Regions from separate parts of the Paenibacillus sp. FSL L8-0641 genome, predicted to be linked through region 2. Evidence: riboswitches for the same ligand, from Rfam matches in the RefSeq annotation. Region 2 holds a riboswitch; the other holds the start of a gene.
What was found. A riboswitch is a leader RNA that binds a small molecule or an ion and turns the genes downstream of it on or off. The one in region 2 is predicted to bind cobalamin.

Region 1 (5,959 bases), 210 kb from region 2:
CAACTGGTGCAGCATTGGTCGGACTTACGGATATTGTAAAGGAAGCAGGAGCGGAGCTGGCCGGGGTTGGCTGTGTGATTGAGAAGAGCTTCCAGGAAGGCCGTGGACTGTTGGAGCAAAGAGGCATCGCCGTACGTTCTCTTGCGCGTATCGCTTCCATGGCACCCGGCGAGGTCCATTTTATAGAGGAAGCTGGCGCGGTAATTGCTCCTGTTAAGGAGAATGTGGGATGTTAAGTAAACAAAAGTTATTCGCACTGGGCTTCCAGCATGTCATGGCGATGTACGCTGGAGCCATTGCTGTTCCTCTGATTGTAGGGGGAGCATTGCACCTGACGCCAGCCCAGATGGCTTATTTGGTGGCTGCCGATCTGTTCACTTGCGGGATTGCTACGTTATTACAAATTATGGGCACACGCTTTTTCGGTAGTAGACTGCCTGTCATTTTAGGCTGTACGTTTACGGCAGTAGGCCCCATTATCGCGATTGCTTCGACCTCAAATTTGGCGACAGCGTACGGAGCCATTATTTTGTCTGGTATATTCGTGGTGCTTGCGGCACCACTGTATGGCAAGCTGCTACGTTTTTTCCCAACGGTGGTTACAGGTTCGGTTGTTACGATTATCGGTCTATCCCTTATTCCGGTGGCGATGAACAATGTAGCAGGGGGCCAGGGCAGCGCGGATTTTGGACAGCCGCGTAATTTGCTGCTGGCGCTGGTTACATTATTGGTTATTCTGCTTGTGAATCGGTTGGCAAAGGGCTTTATGCGCTCGATTTCCGTGCTCATCGGTCTGTTTGCAGGCACGGTGGTTGCTTATGCGATGGGAATGGTGCATTTTGCTCCCGTGGCAGATGCGTCATGGGTGAGTGTTGCGCAGCCATTTTATTTTGGTAAGCCAGAGTTTAGCATTATGGCAGTTTGTACGATGATTATCGTCAATATTGTCAGCATGGTCGAGTCTACGGGTGTTTATCTGGCAGTAGGCAAGGCGATTGATCAAAAGGTAGAGCAAAAGCAGATCGTCAATGGACTCCGTTCGGAAGGACTTGCGATTATGCTTGGGGGTATTTTTAACGCGTTTCCTTATACAGCCTTCTCGCAAAATGTGGGTCTGATCTCGCTCACACGCGTCAAATCACGGAACGTTATTTTTGCTGCGGGCGGTATCATGGTTGTTCTCGGTTTGCTGCCTAAGCTGGCTGCTTTAACGACAGTGATTCCTAACGCTGTGCTGGGCGGGGCGATGATCGTCATGTTTGGCTCGGTCGCTGCATCAGGCATGTCTATTTTGTCAGAAGTGGATCTGCGAAAGGAAAGCAATCTGCTGATCGCAGCATGCAGTATTGCTGTGGGCCTAGGTTCTGCCGTTCTGCCACAAATGTTCGACCAGCTGCCGAGCTTTGCCAAAATGTTGTTGCAAAATGGTATTGTTTCGGGCTCGATTACAGCGATTGTCTTGAACATCGTTTTGACGAGAAAACAAGGGGAATCGGTCAAAAGCGTGACGGTTCAGGAGGTTCCACAGGAGGTTTGATGATTAGAAATAAATAAAGATAGCCGGAGAGAGGACGTATGCCTCTTTTCCGGCTGTTTGGCATGGGGTTATCCAGATAGTAGATCCCCTTGCTGTCTGGGGATATATAGATAAACTGCGGAATGAAATGGGTAGCTCTAATTTGGTGCGTTTTCCAGTTTACTTACTAGAAGAATTTGCTAGAGCAGCGGGCGATATCATGGTATAATTTACCTTATGGATTTTGAATAGTGGTGGATGTTTTCGGACCACGGTGCAGCTTCCCGAAAGGGGGTGAAGCCGATGGTCAACCTTGTGTCGTGCTACGATGTGTTGCGTTGGATGGTTACGTTACTAAGCCTGGCGTTTAGTATTCGTAAACTTTATCGCTGGCTACGTCGAAAATTTCGGAACAAGCGAAAACCCACCGCGTAATTAGGTTGGCCCCTAACGGTGGGTTTCGTTTGCATTGACATTTAGTTATGCAGCGCGCCGTGGTGGTGATCCACAGCCTTTCAAGTCCTAAGAGTCTTTGCCGTTGGCGCGGCGAAGACTCTTTTTAGTATACGGACACGGTGGTTTACTCTATACCTAATTTTAACACTTCAATTGCGTGCACGCAATTGGAGGTTATGTCTTGTTTCTACCTTATCGTTCAAATTTAAATTATTGTGCAGCCTTTATTGACAAGCCTGTGACAACAAAATAAGATCGTAATGAAAAGAAATAAAGGAAGAAAACAGGTGTGAGCCGGACAACTCTATGTATGGGGTTTCGTAGAGACGATGTACATAGTTGTTGAGCATGTTCACTTAAAAGGGAAGTTCGGTTGATTCCGACACGGGCCCGCCACTGTATACAGGCATCAGCAGGATACTGCTGGAGCTTTCAGAACAGCCACTGGAATTGTGAAGAACCGGGAAGGCCTGAAAGATACGCCTGGAGTCAGGAGACCTGCCTGTTTTGACATCACTGTCAGACCCACGGGATGCTGGGGAGGTGGTTAGGCGTGCTGCATACGGAATGTCTGAAACCGATCTGATCCCTTCTATGTTTTTGGAGTTGGCTTCGAGGTGAGTTCTGACATTTTATATTGAAGGCATTTCTGACTGCTAATTAAGTGGTCTGGAATGCTTTTTTCGCGTTTTGCGTTAGGTTTATGCGATTTTACAAGATAGAGGGGGATTCATCGAATGATAAGCAGTCGTAGTAGGCGTTCATGGTTGATATGTACAGGAGTGATGCTGCTGCTGGCAGTTATGGCTCTTTCGGGATGTGCCAGCAATAGGACGTCGGATAGCTCCGGCAAGGGTGAAAACGCGTCAGCACAACAAACAGCGACAGATAAAAAGCTGGTAATGGCGTATACATGGAAACCGTCAGGCGTTGACCCGCATGGAGATAATAGCTGGGATGTGATGCGATCCGGTGCAGGTGAGACACTGGTACGTTTGAATGAAAAGCTGGAGCCTGTGGCTTGGCTGGCAAAGGAGTGGAAGCAGGATAGCCCTACAGTTTGGACGTTCAGCTTGCAGGATAAAGTCACTTTTCATAATGGAAAAAGTATGGGTGCAGCAAGTGTAAAAGCGTCTTTGTTACGCTCTATTGAGAAAAGCCATCTGGCGAAGGATTTACTGAATGTGAAGTCCATTGATGTAAGCGGCCCGCTGGCCTTGAAGATCACGACAAACCAGCCGAATGCGGCGTTGGTGTCTAATCTAGCTGATCCATCGACGATTGTACTGGATGTGGCATCGATGAAAGATGAACAGAGTTACCCAGCGATGACAGGCGCCTTTAAAATCAAAGCGTTCAACAAGGACCAATCGTTGGTCGTGGAGCGTTATGACGGATATTGGGGCGAGAAGGCACGACTGGCTGAAGCGACGATGAAGTTCATTACGGACGGGAATTCGCGCCTGATGGCGCTGCAATCCGGCGAGGTGGACGTAGCGACGGATATTCCGGTTGATAACGCAGAGGTACTGAAAAAGAACGGCAAGCTGCAAGTGCTGTCAGCTCCGTCCTTGCGCACCCATATGATCGTGTACAATATGGAATCGCCAGTATTCAAGGATGTGGCGAACCGTAAGGTGGTGGACAGCCTGATTCCACGCGCATCGATTGTGAGCGCCGTCATGAGGGACTTCGGTACGGAGGCAAGCAGCCCGTTCCCGAGCATTCTTCCCTTCGGTAAAGTTGAGCGTAAAGCGCTGGACGGAACGGCAGAGCAACTGTTGACGAAGGATGGCTGGCAGAAGGACGCCCAAGGGACATGGACTAAGCAAGGCAAGCCGTTCGAGGTTACGCTGCTGACTTTCCCTCAGCGTCCGGAGCTCTCTGTTATGGCTGAGGTCATCCAAAGCCAATTGCTGAAAGAGGGAATCCAGGTCAAGATTCGCAAGGTGGAAAATATCGACGAGGCGTTGACCAAAAACGATTGGGATTTTGCTATGTACAGTATGCTTACTGCTCATACAGGAGAGCCGCAATATTTTATGGACATGTTTTATTCTTCGAAAAGCGAAGCCAATGTAAGCCGTTATAGTTCCAAACCGCTAGAGAGTATTCTGAACAGCTTGAAGCTGGCGAAGGATACAGCGCAGCGTAATGCCATGACACTACAAGCGCTGGATATCATCAATACGGATTTGCCACAGTCGTTCATTGTGCATCCTGATAATGTGTTTGGCGTGAAAAAAGGGGTGGGGGGGTTTACACCGCATCCGATCGAGTATTACTACATTACAGCGCAATCCGATATTGCGGAATAACGAGCTGCGTATCCTATGATTCGTTTTATACTGGAACGTGTGGCGCAGCTGCTTATCATTGTATTCGTGGTGTCCACGCTGACTTTTGTACTGATGCGGCTGGCCCCTGGAGACCCTGCTACCATTTTGCTCACCGCGCATAATATCCCTGCCTCTGAGGAGGCGTTGACGACGCTACGAAAGGAACTGGGCTTAAACGAACCGCTTCATATTCAATATGTGAACTGGCTGCGGGATGTGTTCACAGGGCATTGGGGCACTTCGTATGTATCCAAGGAGTCGGTGCTAGCCGAACTGTGGAACAGACTTCCTGCTACTGTGGAGCTAGCTGCTGCGGGCTTCGCCGTCATGACGGTGCTTACGCTGGGGCTGGGGCTAGCTGCCTCGCTAAAAATCAGCGGCCCACTGGATCGTCTGGGCAGGCTGTTCGCCCTGCTGGGATCGTCGATCCCCTCTTTTTGGTTTGGTTTTCTGTTGATCTATCTATTCTCCGTTCGCTTGGGCTGGCTCCCATCCATGGGAAGGGAGGACTGGACACATCTAGTGCTCCCAGCGCTGACTCTTGGCGCAGGTTTGGGAGCTGTGCAAGCACGCGTACTGCGCGCTCAAATGCTGGAGCTGGGTGACCGGAATTTTGTGAAAGCAGCGAAGGCTCGAGGCTTTTCACGTTTGCATATCCTGTTTTTTGAGATATTTAGGCATGCGGTTCTGCCTATAATTACACTGCTAGGTACCAATCTATCATTTATGCTGGCAGGTAATGTGATTGTAGAGACCATTTTTTCATGGCCGGGGTTGGGCAAGTATTTTATAGATGCGATTACACAGCGAGATTATCCGGTGATTCAGGGGTATGTTATTTTCGCCGTATTTTTAATTGTAGGAGTTCAGTGTTTGGTGGATGTGGTCCAGACGGCGATAGATCCGAGGCTACGTTTGCGTTAAGGAGGAAGCTGAAAATGAAAAAGATACGGCTTTCCTTTCAAGGGAGCTTGCTGGCAGGAGGCGTACTGTTTGGTCTGATCGTGCTGCTTGGGTTATTGGCTCCATGGGTCGCTCCTCATGATCCTCTCCAAGTGGACCTTTTGAACCGTCTGGCACCACCCAGCCGGAAATATCCTTTCGGTACGGATCATCTGGGCCGGGATGTGCTATCACGGCTAATTTACGGGATTCGGATGAGCGTGCTAATCGCATGTGCGATTACTGTAGCTACGTTGTGCTTCAGTCTGCCTATAGGGTTGCTTATTGGTTATGTGCGCGGACGCGTGGACCAGCTGGTTATGCGAGGAATCGACGGGGTACTGGCTTTTCCTGATATTATTTTAACAGTGGCAATTGTCGGTATTTTGGGTCCGGGTTTTGTTAACATGACCCTTGCGATTATTGCGGTACGGTGGGCGGGCTATGTCCGATATATCCGTAGTCTGGTTCAAAAAGCTTGTCAGGAGGACTACGTTCGGTATGCCCGTTTATCCGGCAATTCACACGTACGTATACTGAGCCGTTATGTATTGCCACAAGCGTTGCCGCAATTGTTGGTTTATGCGGTATGGGATATCGGACGCGTGGTGCTGATGATCGCTGGGCTGTCCTTTCTTGGACTGGGGGTACAGCCGCCCAAGCCAGAGTGGGGCGTGATGCTGCATGATGCCACCTCATATTTTCA
Region 2 (5,959 bases):
GTCAATTATGATTTGTTCTTACGGGCGGTAGAATGCTCTAGCAGACGGATGTATCCCAATTTTGTGAATGTGGATGCCACCTTTAACCTGCCTTTTTACCGTGCTGATGACCCGGATACCATTATAGCGACAATGGGTTGCCGTACCCGCACCATTTCTGACCGTTTCGGTAGAAATCGGCAGAGTGGTAAGGGAAATCTCTCCTTCAATACCATTAATCTGGTGCGGCTTGGCATTGAGTATGGTATTTGCACAGGCAAACGCCTGACACCTGACCGTGATCGCTTTGATGCGAGACTAGAAGAAGTTATGCGCATTGCGGTGGATGGCTTAATCCATCGCTATCAAATCCAGACCAGCCAGCCGGCCAAAGCCTCGGACTTTATGATGCGCGAAGGGGTATGGGAAGGTGGAGAACAACTAGAGCCAGATGATAAGGTGGGAAGCATACTAAAACACGGTACGCTTTCGATCGGATTCATCGGACTGGCTGAGTGCATGAAGGCACTATACGGGAAACACCACGGGGAGGATGATTTCGTATACCGCGAGGCACAGCGAATCATCACTTCTATGCGCGTGTATTGCGATCGAATGAGTGAATATCACAATTTGAATATTACATTGTTCGCTACGCCTGCCGAAGGTCTGTCGGGCAAGTTCACCTTGCTGGATCAACGTGATTTCGGGATTATTCCTGAGGTGAATGATCGAGAATATTACACGAATTCTTTTCATATTCCCGTGTATTACACGCTCCCGGCTGCTCGTAAAATCAGCTTGGAAGCTCCGTTCCATAACCTATGCAACGCTGGTGCGATATCATACATTGAGCTGGACGGTAATGCGCGGAATAACCCGGATGCGTTTCTTAAAATTGTTCAATACGCGCTGCATCAGAATATCGGCTACTTCTCCATCAACCATCCGGTGGATCGTTGTACGGAATGCGGTTATGAAGGGATTATCGGGACAAGCTGCCCCCAATGTGGCACAGATGAGGAGCACACACACTTTCAGCGCTTACGTCGGGTAACCGGATATCTGACAGGGGATTATACCGTTCGCTTTAATGCTGCAAAACAAGCAGAAGTTCGAGATCGGGTGAAACATAAGTGAATTTGTGTGGCTACATTCCGGAATCTCTGAACGAAGGATACGGCCTGCGCACCGTCGTGTTCATTAGCGGTTGCCGTCATGCCTGTCCCGGATGCTTTAATCCAGCGTCGTGGAGCTTCCGTGCAGGTGAGCCATTCACACCCCAACGACAACAGGAAGTCATTCGTGACATCATGGATAATCCGTTGTTGGATGGACTGACTCTCTGCGGGGGAGACCCGTTTTTCTCAGCAGCAGAATGCTCGCAATTTGTGCGTGACTTCCGTGCGGCCTGTCCCGACCGAACCGTGTGGGCTTACACTGGCTTTGTTTATGAAGATCTACTCACAGATCAGGAGCGACAAGAGCTAGCACTTTTGTGCGATGTGATTGTGGATGGTCGCTTTGTAGAACAGCAAAAGGACCTGACCCTTCCCTTCCGGGGCAGCCGCAATCAGCGTCTAGTAGATGTAAAAGCCAGCATTCAGGCAGGTTACACCGTTTCATTGACTTAAGGCGAAGGTTACTCGGCAAATGCTATATCTAATCTAGGACAAGTCTCCATCATGGATGAGGCTTGTCTTTTTTTTTGCATATCCCTAACAGATTCCATTGCAGTTTCTATTGCGCATCCTGCAAGTTTCACTTATGATGGTGAACAAGTATACGAGTGCATAATTATTCGTCATACCTTAACCGCATAGCTTGGAGATAGGTGTCTGTTCTATTCAGATCAGGCTTAAAAGGGAAGCCGGTGCAAATCCGGCACGGTCCCGCCACTGTAAACGGGGAACTTCCAGCTGTTCATACAACCACTGGTCCACAGACCGGGAAGGGATGCTGAGAGTCATGATCCGTAAGTCAGGAGACCTGCCTATTTTAACAACATCGCAAGTACCTACGGAAGATAGGGAGGTGTTAAGAGCAGTCGCCGTATTTTTGATTTTTTAATCACGGAGGCATTCTTTCCCCTACTTATTTTTAACTCTGGGGGGAAGAATGCCTTTTTTGGTACGTAAAAATAAAACAGCCACCCACTAGGAGGAAAAGTACATGTCCGTCATTGAATGGCCTGAATTGTCCGGCTTAATTAGCAGTAATCTAGGATATCCGCGTATCGGCGAAAACCGGGAATGGAAGAAAGCACTGGAACGCTTCTGGAACGGCAGTATTAGCGAAAGCGAACTGCAAACGGAAATGAAAAGATTACGGTTGGAGCATCTGAGCAAGCAGCGTGACAAGGGGATTGATCGCATTCCTGTCGGAGACTTCTCCTATTATGATCACATGCTGGATACATCTGTGATGTTTGGTCTCGTACCCGAACGGTTCAACCATCGTCCCGCAGGTCCGATTCCTCTGTCCGTGTATTTCGGGATCGCTCGTGGACAGAAGGGAGCAACCGCCAGTGAAATGACCAAATGGATGAACACCAATTATCACTACATCGTTCCTGAATTGGCAAACGCAGTCCCGGTGTTCACTGAAAATAAACCTTTACGGGCTTATCGTGAAGCAAAACAAGAGCTAGGCATTGATGGGAAACCGGTCCTCATCGGCCCCTATTCATTCGTTACCCTTTCCAAAGGCTATGATCGCAAGGAGCTTGCTTCTATTATAAGAACCTTCCTGCCTTTATACACCCGTGTCCTGTCTGAACTAGCAGCAGAAGGTGTTCAGTGGGTCCAAATCGATGAACCTGTCCTGACCACCTCATTCCCAGTAGAGGATCTGGACATTATTCAGGAAGTCTATGAAGCTTTGGCCCAAGCTGCGCCCTCTTTAAATATAATGCTGCAAACTTACTTTGGCAGCCTGGACCATTATGAGCGTCTGTCCGCACTTCCGGTACAGGGACTGGGTCTTGATTTTGTGTATGATGATGGCGAAAATCTCCAGCATATATTGCAGTATGGTTTCCCTAAAGGAAAAACGCTGGGCGCTGGGGTCATTGACGGGCGCAATATATGGCGCAGCGACCTTAACGCTGTGGCTACCCTGCTGGGTCAGTTAGCAGAACAGACCACTGCCGAGCAGCTTATCGTACAGCCATCATGCAGTCTGCTGCATGTGCCAGTCAGTCTGGAAGCAGAGCACAAGCTGGATCGAGAACTGGTGCAAGCGCTGGCTTTTGCCGATGAAAAGCTTGAGGAAATCGCCGTCCTGACGGCTGCACTTGGCAAACACGATCCATCCGCACTCACCAAGCTTGGACAAAGTGCAGATGCGGTAGCCCGTTTCAACAGCTCAGCGGCACGCGTACAAACAGCTGACGATCTGGCTGACTTGCTGGCAAAGGAGCCTCTAACACGCAGCGTTCCTTTCGCCGAGCGTCGTGAGATTCAGCAAAATAAGCTGAAGTTGCCTCCACTGCCTACGACGACCATTGGTAGCTTCCCGCAAACCGCCGAGATCCGCAAGGCCCGCCTGCACTATCGCAAAGGAGAATGGTCTGCCGAGCAATACCGGACGTTCATCCAACAGCAAATCAAGGAATGGATTGATATTCAGGAGGACATTGGCATTGACGTGCTTGTACACGGGGAATTTGAGCGGACCGATATGGTTGAATTTTTTGGCGAAAAGCTGAATGGCTTTGCTTTTACACAAAACGGATGGGTGCAGTCCTACGGCTCCCGCTGTGTCAAACCGCCGATTATATACGGAGACGTCTCCTTCGATCAGCCCATGACTGTGGAAGAAACGGCATTCGCTCAATCGTTAACTTCCAAGCCTGTTAAGGGAATGCTTACAGGCCCTGTGACCATTTTGAACTGGTCTTTTGAACGCAATGATATTCCGCGTAGCCAAGTTGCTTTACAATTGGCTCTGGCATTACGGGCAGAGGTAGAGGCACTGGAACAAGCGGGCATCAGCATGATTCAGGTCGATGAACCCGCAATTCGTGAAGGGCTTCCGCTGAAAAAAGAACAACAGCAAGCCTATCTGGATTGGGCAGTTCAAGCCTTCCTTGTGACCACGGCCACCGTTGAACCTGCGACCCAAATCCATACGCATATGTGCTATTCCGAATTTCAGCATATGATTCAGTCCATCTCCGACATGGATGCCGACGTTATATCTATTGAAACTTCGCGAAGCCACGGAGAACTGATTGTCAGCTTTGAAGATCAGGTATACGACAAAGGCATCGGTCTGGGCGTGTACGATATCCACAGTCCGCGCATCCCCGATGTATCTGAAATGCTAAGCATGATCCAGCGTGCCCTGCGCGTACTGCCATCAGATTTGTTCTGGGTTAATCCGGATTGTGGTCTGAAAACCCGCACCAAAGAGGAATCTGTCGCCGCCTTGCGACAAATGGTACAAGCGGCTCAAGCAGCCCGGGCTGCATTGGCTGTATCCAACTAATTTTTTATCGTTTCGAATCACGCCTTCATTTTCAACATATTCTGTTCCCCTTTCCGGTCCTTTCTGCTAAAAGCCCGGGAAGGGGATTTATTCTAGGTCATATAATGTATAAGCGCCTTGAATATGCTCCATTTTCATCTGCTTCATATGTACGCCTAAGCCATGTTCTCGATCCCAGGAACAACTAAAATTCAAATACAGTTCATCCTTTGCCGATGAGTCGGAAATCAATATAGACATAAGCTGTATTCGATTCAACAATTGTTCCGGCCGCTCCACATAAGGCGCATATTCATCCGGGTCCTCTCCCCATGTACTGTAAGCATTCCGATACTTTTCCACGATGCCAGCATAATGATGGTGTATGGATTCCAACACTTGAGGATGAATAGCTGATGAATATTCCATATACTGCTCCCATGTCTTTTTTTGCAACAGTGTAGGTTCTTCTATAGTCTGTGCCTGTTCTTCGGAATCGGCTCCCACGATAAATTCGACTTCTACTTCCGAGGGCTGCCCGCAAAAATCAAGTTGCACTACACCACGCAGAACAATCTCCTCAGATACATCCCAAGACTCATCATCCTGTTCCAGTTCCATATACCAATGTTTCCAGTCCATTCTTTATCCACCTCTTCATAAAAAGTAATTTTTAACCCTGTTGAATACTTTACAATCTATCATTTTAATGAATGAAATTAAAGCGGCATCCTATCTGTGCTTCCAGCCATATTTCGATGAATTCCCAAATAAAAATACTTTTTTCTACAACATTCGCTACTCAATAAAGCCTCCAAGGAAGGAAATCTGTCCATTTTGACACAAATATTTTATTATTAAAAATTTAGTACCTTGCATTAATCAGTACATGATGTTAAATTATACCTGACTACTGTTCTATAATTAGTACCCGTGACAAATTATGCACAAACACACGTTTCTTTCCCTTATTCCGAACGACACCTATGAATTATTGATAACATCCAGGAAGGGAGCACCGCTCGTGAATGTGAACATCCAATTCAAAAAAGGGGTACTGGAACTGTGCGTTCTAGTTCTAATTGGACGCAAAGACCGTTATGGCTACGAGTTGGCGCAAGCCGTCTCCCGTCATATTGAAGTAGCCGAGGGAGCCCTATATCCACTGCTTCGCCGTCTGGTATCAGAAGGATACTGCACAACGTATTTACAGGAATCGACCGAGGGGCCTCCTCGCAAATATTATCGGCTGACCGATACTGGCAGTCATTATACAAGAATACTTACGCGGGAATGGAATGATTTTGTCCATAATGTCGCAAGCCTACTGGAGGAAGGAAATTCCGATGAATAGAAAACAGTTTCTTACAGAGGTGGAACAGCGTCTTTCTCCTCTCCCTGCAGAGGTACGCAATGAGCTGCTTAGTGATTTGAGCCAGCATTTTGACTACGGGTTGGTTAATGGCAAAAGCGAAAGTGAGATTGCCCATGAGCTGGGTAACCCAGAGGA

Region 1: it holds a riboswitch for cobalamin, as region 2 does, so the genes downstream of both, MKY16_RS24315 (ABC transporter substrate-binding protein) here and metE (5-methyltetrahydropteroyltriglutamate--homocysteine S-methyltransferase) in region 2, are expected to answer to the same signal.

Annotation. Positions count from the first base shown of each region.
Region 1 covers NZ_JBBOUW010000001.1:5,382,314-5,388,272, reverse strand. Annotated here, with positions in the region: gene MKY16_RS24325 (xanthine phosphoribosyltransferase) at 1-236, shown strand, start outside; gene MKY16_RS24320 (nucleobase:cation symporter-2 family protein) at 230-1,537, shown strand; cobalamin riboswitch at 2,295-2,492, shown strand; gene MKY16_RS24315 (ABC transporter substrate-binding protein) at 2,710-4,290, shown strand; gene nikB (nickel ABC transporter permease) at 4,306-5,235, shown strand; gene MKY16_RS24305 (ABC transporter permease) at 5,250-5,959, shown strand, end outside.
Region 2 covers NZ_JBBOUW010000001.1:5,173,229-5,179,187, forward strand. Annotated here, with positions in the region: gene MKY16_RS23350 (anaerobic ribonucleoside triphosphate reductase) at 1-1,119, shown strand, start outside; gene nrdG (anaerobic ribonucleoside-triphosphate reductase activating protein) at 1,116-1,613, shown strand; cobalamin riboswitch at 1,795-1,990, shown strand; gene metE (5-methyltetrahydropteroyltriglutamate--homocysteine S-methyltransferase) at 2,152-4,470, shown strand; gene MKY16_RS23365 (DUF6985 domain-containing protein) at 4,558-5,091, opposite strand; gene MKY16_RS23370 (PadR family transcriptional regulator) at 5,474-5,803, shown strand; gene MKY16_RS23375 (DUF1700 domain-containing protein) at 5,796-5,959, shown strand, end outside.